Regions from separate parts of the Aeromonas genomosp. paramedia genome, predicted to be linked through region 3. Evidence: riboswitches for the same ligand, from Rfam matches in the RefSeq annotation. Region 3 holds a riboswitch; each other region holds the start of a gene.
The links. A riboswitch is a leader RNA that binds a small molecule or an ion and turns the genes downstream of it on or off. The one in region 3 is predicted to bind cyclic di-GMP.
Positions count from the first base shown of each region.

Region 1: linked by a shared signal. The riboswitch ahead of HB860_RS15005 (glycosyl hydrolase family 18 protein) and the one ahead of HB860_RS02540 (glycosyl hydrolase family 18 protein) in region 3 are both predicted to bind cyclic di-GMP.
Region 2: linked by a shared signal. The riboswitch ahead of lafK (lateral flagellar response regulator transcription factor LafK) and the one ahead of HB860_RS02540 (glycosyl hydrolase family 18 protein) in region 3 are both predicted to bind cyclic di-GMP.

Region 1 is NZ_JAAROG010000019.1:49,355-53,634, reverse strand. Features, by position in the region: gene HB860_RS15010 (hybrid sensor histidine kinase/response regulator) at 1-1,532, shown strand, start outside; cyclic di-GMP riboswitch class I at 1,735-1,821, shown strand; gene HB860_RS15005 (glycosyl hydrolase family 18 protein) at 1,933-4,280, shown strand, end outside.
Region 2 is NZ_JAAROG010000001.1:44,937-49,216, reverse strand. Features, by position in the region: gene fliFL (lateral flagellar M-ring protein FliFL) at 1-500, opposite strand, end outside; gene lfiE (lateral flagellar hook-basal body complex protein LfiE) at 519-845, opposite strand; gene lafK (lateral flagellar response regulator transcription factor LafK) at 857-2,119, opposite strand; cyclic di-GMP riboswitch class I at 2,372-2,459, opposite strand; gene lfhA (lateral flagellar biosynthesis protein LfhA) at 2,654-4,280, opposite strand, start outside.
Region 3 is NZ_JAAROG010000003.1:6,723-11,002, reverse strand. Features, by position in the region: gene HB860_RS02540 (glycosyl hydrolase family 18 protein) at 1-2,395, opposite strand, end outside; cyclic di-GMP riboswitch class I at 2,509-2,592, opposite strand; gene HB860_RS02535 (ExeM/NucH family extracellular endonuclease) at 2,888-4,280, shown strand, end outside.

The DNA.
Region 1 (4,280 bases), on a different contig from region 3:
GGGAGCTCAAGCTGGTGGCCTGGAACCGGCGCTACATAGAGCTGTTCCACTATCCGCACGGGCTCATCCAGGTGGGGCGATCCATCGAGGAGATCATCCGCTACAACGCCGGGCAGGGGCTCTGCGGCCCAGGGGACATAGAGGCCCAGGTGGCGCGCCGGGTCGCCTTCATGAAGCGGGGCAGCCCCCATGTCTCGGCGCGGGAGCGACCGGACGGCCGGGTGATAGAGATGCAGGGCAATCCCATGCCGGCGGGGGGCTTCGTGATGACCTTCACCGACATCACCCCCTTCCGGGCGGCGGAGCGGGTGCTGCGGGAAGCGAACGAGCACCTGGAGGCGAGGGTGGCCGAGCGTACCCACGAACTCTCCGAGCTCAACCGCCAGCTGCTGCTGGTGAACCAGCAGGTGGAGCGGGCGAACCACTCCAAGAGCCGCTTCCTGGCGGCGGTGAGCCACGATCTGACCCAGCCGCTGAACGCGGCCAAGCTGTTTACCTCCTCCCTGCTGGAGATGCTGCCGCAGGGAGGGGAGCAGGCGGCGGAGCAGGTCCGCATCGCCCGCCACATCGACGATGCCCTAGGGGCGACCGAGGATCTCATCACGGATCTGCTGGACATCTCGCGCCTCGAGGCGGGCAAGTTCAAGGCGAAGAAGCTCGATTTCGCCCTGAGCGACGTGCTGGGCAACCTCAAGGCGGAGTTCGGGGTGCTGGCCCAGGCGGGAGAGATCCAGTTCTCCGTGGTGGAGAGCCGCCTCGCGGTCTACAGCGACGTGCGCCTGCTGCGCCGGGTGTTGCAGAACTTCCTCACCAATGCGTTCCGTTACAACCCGGGCGGCCGGGTGCTGCTCGGCTGCCGCCGCCTGGGGGACAAGGTGCGCGTCGAGGTGTGGGACAATGGCCCCGGCATTCCGCTGGACAAGCAGGAGGCGATCTTCGACGAGTTCTCCCGCCTCGATCACTCCCGCACCGCCAGGGAGCAGGGACTTGGCCTCGGGCTCGCCATCGCCCGCGGCATCTCCCAGGTGCTGGGACATCAGCTCTCCCTGCGCAGCTGGCCCGGGGCGGGGTCTGTGTTTTCCATCACCCTCAACCTCGCGACCCGGCCGGTGACGCCGAGCCAGCTGGCGGCCCCCGTGGTGCGGGACAGCCAGCTCGAAGGGATCCGGGTGCTCTGCATCGACAACGAGGAGGACATCCTCATCGCCATGGCCTCCCTGCTGGGACGCTGGGGCTGCGAGGTGCGCTGCGCCCAGAGCCTGGAGCAGGCAGAGGAGATCATAGGGGCCGGTTTCCTGCCCCGGCTGGTGCTCTCCGACTACCACCTGGATGACGGCAAGACCGGGCTGCAGGCGCTGCACATGATCCGGCTGGCCCATGGCAACGACATAGGCGGCATCATCATCAGCGCGGATCGCAAGAGCGAGCTGCAGACCCAGATCCGCGAGCACGGCTTTGGCTACGTCAGCAAGCCGGTCAAACCCCTCAAGCTGCGGGCGCTGATGAACAGCCTGCTGCTGCCAATACAGTGACAGCCTTCACACAATCAAGCATTGTTTGGCAAGTTCGGGAGCTGTCATCAGGCGCCAGCATCACCGATGTTGGCGCCAGCTTGCCGGCATGTTCGCGAACAATCTGGAAAATGAGTCCTATTCGCTGTCATTTTTACTAGGTAGCGCCGCCTCCGACTCCCTCCTATAGTCATTCGGCGATTATTTTTGTCGCAAATCAAGTTGTGCAAAAAGGCAAACCGGACGAAAGTCCGGGACGCAAAGCCTCCGGTCTAAGGGTCAAAGTACCTAGGATAGCGGGGTCACCACAGGTTGTATCGTCCATGGGCCAAGCCATGGTGGCGATGATGTCTGCGTTACCTGGCAGGTTGCGTTGCCTTTTTCGTTGTTAATTCCAATAACGAAATAAGGAAGTTCAAATATGTTAAGTCCAAAACTTTCCCTGCTGGCGCTCCTGGTCGGGGGATTCTGTGCTACCTCCGCCTTCGCCGCTGCCCCGGGCAAACCCACCATAGGCTCGGGCCCCACCAAGTTCGCCATCGTCGAAGTCAATCAATCCGCCTCGGCCTACAACCAGCTGGTGACAGTCCACAAGGATGGCGCCCCGGTCAGCGTGACCTGGAACCTCTGGTCCGGTGACGTCGGTCAGACCGCCAAGGTGCTGCTCGATGGCCAGGAGGTGTGGTCAGGCCCCGCTTCCGCCGCGGGTACCGCCAACTTCAAGGTGACCAAGGGGGGCCGCTACCAGATGCAGGTGGCCCTGTGCAACGCCGACGGCTGCACCCTCTCCGACAAGAAGGAGCTGATGGTCGCCGATACCGACGGCAGCCACCTGGCGCCGCTCAATGCGCCGCTCAAGGAGAACAACAAGCCCTACGCCAACAAGTCCGGCAAGGTGGTGGGGGCTTATTACGTGGAGTGGGGTGTCTACGGTCGCAAGTTCACCGTGGACAAGATCCCGGCCCAGAACCTGACCCACATTCTCTACGGCTTCACCCCCATCTGTGGCGGCAACGGCATCAACGACAGCCTCAAAGAGATCTCCGGCAGCTTCGAGGCGCTGCAGCGCTCCTGTGCCGGTCGTGAGGACTTCAAGGTCTCCATCCACGATCCCTGGGCGGCGATCCAGATGTCCCAGGGCAACCTCAGTGCCTGGGATGAACCCTACAAGGGCAACTTCGGCAACCTGATGGCCCTCAAGCAGGCCCATCCTGACCTCAAGATACTGCCGTCGGTCGGGGGCTGGACCCTTTCCGACCCCTTCTACTTCCTGGGGGACAAGAGCAAGCGCGACACCTTCGTCGCCTCGGTCAAGGAGTTCCTGCAGACCTGGAAATTCTTCGACGGGGTGGACATCGACTGGGAGTTCCCGGGTGGCCAGGGTGCCAACCCCAGCCTGGGCGGTCCGAACGATGGTGCCACCTATGTGGTGCTGATGCAGGAGCTGCGCGCCATGCTCGACGAGCTGGAAGCCGAGACCGGCCGCCAGTATGAGCTCACCTCGGCCATCAGCGCCGGCGGTGACAAGATTGCCAAGGTCGATTATCAGGCTGCCCAGCAGTACATGGACCACATCTTCCTGATGAGCTACGACTTCAGCGGCGCCTTCGACCTGCAGAATCTGGCCCACCAGACCAACCTCTTTGCCTCAAGCTGGGATCCGGCCACCAAGTACACCACCGACAAGGGCGTCAAGGCGCTGCTGGGTCAGGGGGTGACACCGGGCAAGATAGTGGTGGGGGCGGCCATGTATGGCCGTGGCTGGACCGGGGTGAAGAACTACCAGGCCGGCAATCCCTTCACCGGCACCGCGACCGGGCCGGTCAGCGGCACCTGGGAAAACGGCGTGGTGGATTATCGCGACATCGTCAACAACCGCATGGGCGCAGGCTGGGAGCAGGGCTATGACGAGTCGGCCGAGGCCCCCTATGTGTTCAAGGCCAGCAGCGGCGATCTCATCAGCTTCGACAACGATCGCTCGGTCAAGGCCAAGGGGCAGTACGTGCTGGCGAACCAGCTCGGCGGCTTGTTCGCCTGGGAGATAGACGCGGACAACGGCGACATCCTCAACGCCATGCACGAGGGACTGGGCCACGGCGAGGGTAGTCTGCCGCCGGTCAACAAGCCGCCGGTGGCCAATGCCGGCAGCGATCTGAGCGTCACAGGCCCGGCCGAGGTGACCCTCAACGGCAGCGCCTCCCACGATCCGGAAAGCGGCGCGCTGACCTACAGCTGGAAGCAGGTCTCCGGGCCCCAGGCCAGCCTGCTGGATGCCACCCAGGCCAAGGCCCGGGTGGTGCTGGACGCCGCCACTACCGACATCAATCTGGTGTTCGAGCTGACTGTGACCGACGATCACAACCTCAGTGCCAAGGATCAGGTGGTGGTGACCAACAAGGCGCCGCAGCCGAACCTGCCCCCCGTGGTCAGCGTACCGGCCAGTGCCACCGTCGAGTCCGGCAAGCAGGTGACCATCAAGGCCACGGCGTCCGATCCGAACGGTGATGCCCTGAGCTACCAGTGGAGCCTGCCAGCGGGGCTCACCGCCACCGGTCAGGACAGCGCGACCCTGGTGGTCACGGGCCCGAACGTCACCAGCGACACTGTCTATGACCTGAGTCTGGTGGTGACCGACGGGGCGCTGGATGCCAGTGCCGGCACCCGCCTGACCGTCAAGCCAGCCAGTACAGGTGGCGGCTGTGAGGCAACCGATCCGGATGCGGCCAACTGGCCAGCCTGGAGTGCCAGCACCGTCTACAACACCAATGA
Region 2 (4,280 bases), on a different contig from region 3:
ATGGCCAGATGCACCCGGGCACTGCGCACCGCATCCAGCGAGATGATGGTTCTGGCCAGCTCCCCTTCCAGGGCATGGCGGTAGCGCGCCCCTTCCATGAACTCGCTGGTGCCAAGACCGGTGACTGTGTCCAGCCCCTCGAGGCCGGCCGGCATGGCCGCCCTGACCCCGCGCGCCGCCAGCGCCATGCGCACGTGGGCGAGCTGGCTCTCCGGCACCAGGATCTGGCCCGAGCTTTTTTCCAGCCGGAAAGGCACCTGCTCCTTCTCCAGCATCTCCATGATGTTGGCGGTGTCGTAGAGCTCCTGCTTGCCGTAGAGGGGCACATAGTTCTTGCTGGAGGTCCAGAGGATCACCACTATGGTGCCCGCCACTATGGCGGCAAGCAGCGCTATGGTCAGGATGGATTTGTTGTCCCGGGACAGGGTGCGCCAGTTGCGCATCCCTTCCTGTACCCGGGCGATCAGGGAGCCCGACGCCCCCGGCGAGGATGATACCAATTCAGTCATGACCTACCCTCAGAGCGGCATGCGCATGATGTCATCGAAGCCTGTCATCAGTTTGTTGCGCACCTGCATCAGGGCGGAAAAACTGAGACCTGCCTTCTGGCTGGCCACCATGGCCCCCACCAGATCGTCGCTCTGACCCGCGTCGACGGCGGTCATCAGTCTGGACGCGACATTCTGCTGTTCGTTGACCCGGCCGACGACGTCACGCATGGCGTCGCTGAACGAGACAGCCGAGGCGTCGTTAGGCTCGATGGAAGGGGTGTGACTGGCGACGCGCTGCATTTCCTGCATCTGCTGCAGGAGCGTCACCTGTGATGACATGATCTCAATCTTCACTCGGTTATCCCTTAGTTTTGAATCTGCTGCTCGACATCGATGCCCTGCTCGCGCATGGCAGCCAGCTTGTATCTAAGTGCCCGGGTCGTCATCCCAAGGGCTTCGGCCGTACGAGTCCGGTGACCACGAAAACGGCGCAACGTCTCCAGGACGAATTGAAATTCGGCATGCCGTTTGGTCTCGCTGAGCCCCTCCGGGGCCGCAAGCGTCTGCGGTAACAGGTTGTCGGCTTCGACGGCATAATGGGGCAGCATCAAATCGACCGCCTGAATATGCAATCCGCGAGCCATAATTAGTGCCCGCTGGATCACGTTGTCCAGTTCGCGCACATTGCCCGGCCAGTCATAGGAGAGCAGCTGCTTGCAGGCGCTCTCGCTGAGGCGATACCCCTGCTGGGCGGCGTAGCGCTCGATGAAGTACTCCGCCAGCGGCAGTATGTCGTCCGGCCGCTCCCGCAGGGCGGGCCAGCTCATGGGCAGCACATCGAGCCGGTAGAAGAGGTCCTCGCGAAACTCCCCCTGCAACACCAACTCCCTGAGGTCTCTGTTGCTGGCGGCGATGATCCGCACATCCAGCGCAATCACCTGATGGCTGCCCAGCCGCTCGACCTCTTTCTCCTGCAGCACCCGCAGCAGCTTGGCCTGCAATGCCAGCGGCAGTTCGGAGATCTCGTCGAGCAACAGGGTGCCCCCCTGGGCCAGCTCGAACTTGCCCTGCTGGCTGGCGGTCGCGCCGGTAAAGGCCCCCTTGCTGTGTCCGAACAGGATGGATTCGAGCATGGCTTCGGGGATGGCAGCACAGTTGATGGCCACGAAGGGCTTGCCCGCCCGGCTGGACATCTCGTGGATGTAGCGGGCCAGCCGCTCCTTGCCCGTCCCCGACTCGCCGCCGATGAGGATGGTGGCCGAGGTCTTGGCAGCCCGCCTGGCGAGCTGCAAGACCTGCAGGCTCAGGGGCGAGGTGGCGATCAGGTTGGGAATGGCCTGACGCAGGCGCAGGGCTCCCCTCACCACATCGAGGATCTGGCGCTGGCTGAAAGGCTTGATGATGTAGTCGATGGCGCCGGCCCGCATGGCCTCCGCCGCCAGATAGGCCTGGTGCTCATTGACCAGGATGACGCAGTCGGTACCCGCCAGCTCCTGCACCATTGAGGGTCCGGCCTCGGTCATGACCGCCATGTCGAGCAGCACGAGATCCGCTGAATGGTGAGAGAGAAATTGTTTGGCCAGCGGGACAGAATTCAGGCAAGAAACGCGATAGCCTGCCTTCAACAATATTCCCTCAACATCGTCTCCATTTGATAACGAAGAGGAAACTAATAATAAATGAGCATGAGATTCAATACCGACGGGTATTGAATTTTCCTTGATAGATAAATCAGAAAACATATTAACCCGAACCTGTGATTGCACATGAATCAATCAACAGAACTGACGCTCAAAAAATAAAAACGCACCAGGACGGGGCAGCACTTCTTATTGAGCACTTACCCTATATCGGTATGAAAACAAGGCTGGAATCATGGCCTTGGTAACCCCGCTATCATTAGCATCAATGCTGTTAGACCGGAGGCTTTGCGTCCTGACTTTTCAGTTCAGTTTGCCTTTATCATGCGACGACCCGTATTAGGATGGCATGGCTTGGTTGTCCTTAAGCCATGTGACACATCTGACTGTTTCTATTTTATTTTTTCACTGTCAGTCTGTGTCGCGTCAAAAGCCGTCACATCATAACGGCTTTATATGACAATTCAAGCAGATGTGCGGAATAGTCTCTTCCTGCCGGCATATGGGCGTGGCAATTCCACTTCAGCCCAGGGTGCCAATTACCTCGACCCGCAAATCTTCCGGGATCTCGTTATAAGAGAGCACTTTGAGACCCTTTGAAAAGGATCGGGCATAGCGGGCGATCAACGGCCTGAGCTGGGGCATGACCACCAGCACGGGCGCATACCCCTGCTGCTGCAACTGCTCCTTCACCAGCGGCATGTTCTGCTGCAACTGCGCCAGCAATTGCGGGTCGACCGGGAAGCTGTCCAGCTGGATTTTTCCCTGCTGCTGGGACTGGTTCATTGCCGTCAGCAGAGTCTGCTCCAGCCGATCATCCAGGGTGAAGGCCGCCAGTATGTCGCGGGATCCGATCGCCTGCCTGACGATCTGGCGCTTTAGGGCGCAGCGCACGTCCGAGGCCAGCAGCACAGGGTCCTTGGTCAGCTCGCTCGCATCCAGCAAGGTGGTGGCTATGGTGCGGATATCGGTGAGGCTGATCTGCTCCTTGAGCAACTGACGGAAGACCCGCAGTTGCTGCATCTGGGTCAGGGCCAGATTGAGCTCTTCCGCCAGGCGGGGCGACTGGGTGGCCAGATACTGGCCCAGCTTGCCCACCTCGTCATGGCCGAAGAGCCCATCGAGCTGCTCCCTGAGCAGCTTGCTGGCATGGGTGGCGATGACGGTGGCGGAGTCCACCACGGAGTAACCCAGGTTGAGCGCCTTGGCCTTGTTGTCCGGCGAGATCCAGACCGCGTTCATGCCATAGGCCGGATCCTGGGTCAGCTCGCCGTCCAGGGCCCCATAGGTCTCCCCGCTGCTGATGGCCATCAGCCGCTGGCAATCCACATTCCCCGTGGCCAGGGCGATGCCCGACAGCTTGATGCGATACTGGTCCGGTTGCAGTTGCAGGTTGTCCCGTACCCGGATCTCGGGCAGCAGGAAGCCATACTGCTCGGACAGGGTCTTGCGAATGCCGCGCACCCGGGCGAGCAGCTCGGCCCCCTTGTTTGCCTCGGCCAGCGGCACCAGCCGATAGCCCAGCTCGATGGCGACTGCATCCACCGGCGGCAGATCCTGCCAGTCCAGCCCCTGCGGCTCCGGCTGCACCATCTGCCTCGTCAGCTCCTCGGCCGCATCCAGGGCAGGGTCCTTTGCCCGGCGCTGGCTGACGCTCCAGCCGGTCCAGGCCAGCACGGCGGCAAAGCTGAGGAAGGCCAGCATGGGCATGCCGGGCACCAGGCCCAGGATCAGCATGATGGTCGCCGCCGTATAGATGACCCGGGGGGAAGCCAGGATCTGCTGGCCGACCTGATCCGACATCTCTCCCTCGTCACTCACGCGAGTGACTATGATGGCCGCCGCGGTGGACATCAGCAGTGAGGGGATCTGGGCGACCAGACCATCACCTATGGTAAGCAGGGCATAGATGCGGAAGGCATCGGAAACCGGCAGCGAGTGCTGGAAGATACCTATGGCGAGACCACCCACCAGGTTGATGATCAGCACCAGCAGGCCGGCGATGGCATCGCCACGGACAAACTTGGAGGCCCCATCCATGGCGCCGTAGAAGTCCGCTTCCCTGGCGATCTCTTCCCGCCTTGCACGGGCCTGGTGCTGATCCAGGGTCCCGGCGTTGAGATCGGCATCTATGGCCATCTGCTTGCCC
Region 3 (4,280 bases):
CCGGGGCCGGCAGATCGTTCTGCTTCAGGGCCGCCTTGTCGGCCTTGCTGAACTTCTCGTAGGCGAGGCTGGTGAGGGTGCTGCCCATCACGTACTCGTTCTTCGCGGCATCGAAGTCATAGTCTCCCGCCATCTCCCAGAACATGACGCCCCCCAGGCCCCGCTTGACTATGTAGTCGAGCTTGTGACCCATGGACTCTTCATCTTCGGTGGAGAGGAACACCTTCTTCTGCTCGTTCCACAGCCAGGGCGCATGGGCCTTGTCGTCGTAGTAACGCACGTACTGGCCTTGCATCACGTGGGCCGGGTTGTTGGGATCCAGACCCCAGGCCTGGCCGTAGCTCGGCAATGTGGTGATGCCGAGGCTGGCCGCGTGCTCCAGGTTCTTGGCATGCCACATGGGCACGGCGCCGCCGCCTATCTCCTTGCCGTTCTTGTCCAGATCATGCCAGATGTTGTCGATGCCCACCGCCCCGTTGCCGCAGGGGATGGTGCTGCCACCCGTGCCCGGCTGGCAATCGCTCTGGCTCGGCAGCGCCGCCTTGCCCCCCAGGCCGTGGGTGCCACCGGTGACCCCCTGCCAGCCACGGGTGTAGTAAGGCACCCCTATGTTGATCTTGCCCGCCGCCAGGGCGCCGCGGAAGTAGTGGGCCGCCCAGGCGGAGTTGAGATAGCCGATGCCGCCAAACTGGGCCTGGGTGTAGACACCCCACTGGGACAGCTCGGGATCCGCCTTGTTGTCGAACAGGGCGGCGTTGTGGCCGACGAAGTGGTTCCAGGCACCGTGGAAGTCATAGGTCATCAGGTTGACGTAGTCGAGGTACTGGGTGACCTGGAAGTTTTCCATGCCGCGCAGCAGGTAGGCCGAGGCCGGCGAGGCGATGGTCAGCATGTACTTGCGACCGTCCTCGGTCCCGGCGCTGTCGAGCTTGTTGCGCAGGGTCTTCATCAGCACTTCATAGTTCGCAAACAGCTTGCCGCGACACTGGTTGGAGAGCGGGAAGTCGTTGGGGTTGCCCGCATCCTTCATGGAGGTGGGGTACTCGTAGTCGATGTCCACCCCATCGAAGCCGTACTGGCGGATGAAGCCCACCGCCGAGTCGGCGAAGGCGTTGATGCCGGCGGTGTTGACCGAGCAGTCGCCCTTGGTGGTGGCGGCGTAGAAGCCGCGAGTATCGGCCCAGCCCCCCACGGAGATGAGGGTCTTCACGTCCGGGTACTGCTTCTTGTACTTGGACAGCAGGTTGAAGTGGCCCTGATAGGCGAACTCGGGATCCATCTCGGCGCCCGGCACCCCGTTCCAGGTCAGCTTGGTGGCGGCGTCATCCACCTTGATGGTGTGGCTCTGCTCGTCCACCGCCGCGAAGGCGTAGTTGATGTGGGTGATCTTGTCCCAGGGGATGTCGCCCACCAGGTAGGCGGGCAGGCCGTTCTTGCCGGTGCGCCAGGAGGTGAAGTAACCGATGACGCGGCGGCCATGGTCATCCCCCATGCACTCGCTGCCGTCGGCGCGGTAGATCTGGCGCACGTCGCAGGAGAGGTTGCCGCCGGTGGGGGGCAGGGCCGCCTCTTCCACCTGGACGTCCACCTGGGTCGACTCGCCAGAGAGATTGGCCTTGTCGGTCGCCACCAGCTTGAGACCGGTCAGCCCCTTGTTCTGGGGCGTCCAGCTCAGTTGCCAGGGGGCGCTGCTGTCTTCGCCCACCTTCTGGCCATTCACGAAGAGCTCGACCTTGGCGACGTCGTCATTGGCGTCGGTGACATTGCCGGTCACGGTGAGGGCGCGGCCCAGGGTCACCCTGGCCCCGGCGGCGGGGCTGGCGATGTTCACTTTGGGCGCCTCTGGCGCCACCACGGCGGCGACCTGGAAGCTGGAATCCGCCTCGCTCAGCACCTTGCCGTCTTTATCCAGCGCCCGTGCCTTGAGGGCGTGATTGCCCACGCCGGCGGCAGACCAGCTGGCGCTCCAGGGGGAGGCCGTGGCCGTGGCGACCAGGGTGCCGTCGATCAGGTATTCCACCCGGGCGAGCGCCGTGACCGGGCCGCTCAGGGTCACCGCCAGGGCCAGGCTGGCCCCTTCGCTGACGCTGCTGCCCACGGCGGGGGAGCCGATGGCGACCACCAGGGCCGGCGGCGGCACCTCGCCGCCAAAGAGTTTCCAAGCATCGGCCCAGACGGCGCCGACACCGGGTTCGTAGTGGTAGGGCGACGCGCCACACCAGCCGGAGTAAGGGAATTCCTTGCATTCATAGAGGGCGCCTGCGTTGCTGACGATGTCGCTAGCCTTGTAGGCGGTGCCGGCCTGATAGGCGGGGTAGGCGGCCTGCGCCCAGGCAGGGGCGGCCGCAAGGGCGACCAGCATGGCGAGCCTGCTGGGCCTCAAGATCTGTTGCATATTGTTATCATCCTTGTTTTGTCTTGGCTTTTAAGACCGGGAAAAGCGCAATCGCAACAGAGAACAAGGGAGCGACAACAGGCCATGGACGGGCCACAAACCCTCAAGTCACCCTGGGTAACCCCGCTGTCTGGCCCGCTTGGGGCAGATCGGAGGCTTTGCGTCCCGGCATCACTGCCGGTTTGCCCTTTGCCTGGGTTCCGTGAGGAACGGCTCGAGTATAGGAAGCAAGTGGCAACCGCTCAATCTTTATTCTCTAAGGAAAATATGTGAATGCCGGCCGGCTCACACTTCCCCTCAATCGGCCAACTAACCATTAAGTCATTAATATCAATCTGTTAGCCACGTCAAAAAAACGGACTCAGCCTCTTTTGTCTCCCCATAATGTGCGTTGCCTCACTGGTCAGAGCTGCCAGAAATGTGACAATGCGCGCCCTTGGCCAAAGCGCCAAGGCTATGGAAACACTGGCAAAAATAAAAAAAGGAATACCCATGAAAGGAAGACCTACCCTGCTGTCCCTGGCCGTGGGGCTCGCCCTCGCGTCCCCGTCTCTCCATGCCGCCGGCTTCAGCTGCCCGGCCGACAGCGCCCTCACCCCCATCCCCGCCATCCAGGGCAGCGGCGACAAGAGCCCGCTCGTCCCGGGCGATCTGTTCGAAAGCCTCGGGACTGTCAAGGTCAAGGCCCTGGTCTCCGCCCTCGGCGAGAGCCTGAACAGAGGCTTCTACCTGCAGGATCTGCAGGGGGACGGCAACCCCGAAACGTCGGACGGCATCTTCGTCTACCTCAATGACAAAAACTTTGCCAGCAAGTACCCGGGCATCCAGCCGGGGGCCCTGGTCTGTCTGGAGGCCAGGGTCGAGGAGTTCTACGGCCACACCCAGCTCAGGCCACTGGTTGACGGCAACACGCCGCGCCTGGTGGTGCTGGCCCAGGGCGAGGCACCGGCCGCCACGGCGCTGCGGGTGCTGGAAGGGGAGACCCTGGCCCGGGCCCTGGAGCGTCACGAGGGGATGCGGGTGCGCCTCGACGAGGGTAGCGAGCTCAAGATAAGCCGCAACTTCAGCTACGACTACGCCGCCAAGCGCAACAACCTGGTGCTCGCCCACGGCGCCCCGCTGATGAAGCCGACCCAGCTCCATGTGGCGGGCAGCCCAGAAGCCGTGGCGCTGGCCGAGACCAACGCCGGCAACCGCGTCTTCCTCGAATCGGACTTCAAGGCCGCCAACGGCAAGCTCCCCTGGCTGCCGGCCTGGGAGCCGGAGCAGGGCTATCTGCGCATCGGCGATGCCCCGCTCAACCTGGAGGCCATGGTGGGCTACAGCTATGACGAGTACCGCCTGATCGTGCCCAAGGATCAGCGCATCACCGCGGGGGATCTGCTGCGCACCGACGAGAACGACCGCCAGGGCGCCCCGGCCCGCGCTCATGGCAGCGACCTGCGGATCGGCAGCTTCAACGTGCTCAACTACTTCACCAGCCACTCCAGCGTGGGGGGCGCCCTCAACGTGCTCTGCGCGGATCAGGCGGATGCGGACAGCGCCAAGGGCTGCAACCGCGGCGCCAAGAGCCTGGAGGAGTTCCAGTTGCAGCGCGCCAAGATAGTCAACGCCATCGCCGAGATGGACGCCGATCTGCTCGGCCTGATGGAGATGGAGAACAACGGCTTCGACGAGCACGCCGCCCTCCACGATCTGGTGGAAAACCTCAACGCCCACCAGAAAGAGGCGAGCAAGCACTACGCCTTCGTCACCCTGCCCAAGGCCCTGCTCACCGAGGAGCGCTTCTTCGGCGGCGACGCCATCATGGTGGCCATGCTCTATCGCCCCGCCCTGCTCACCCCGAGCGGGGATGCCGAGGTCATCCGACTGCCTGAGCAGCGCT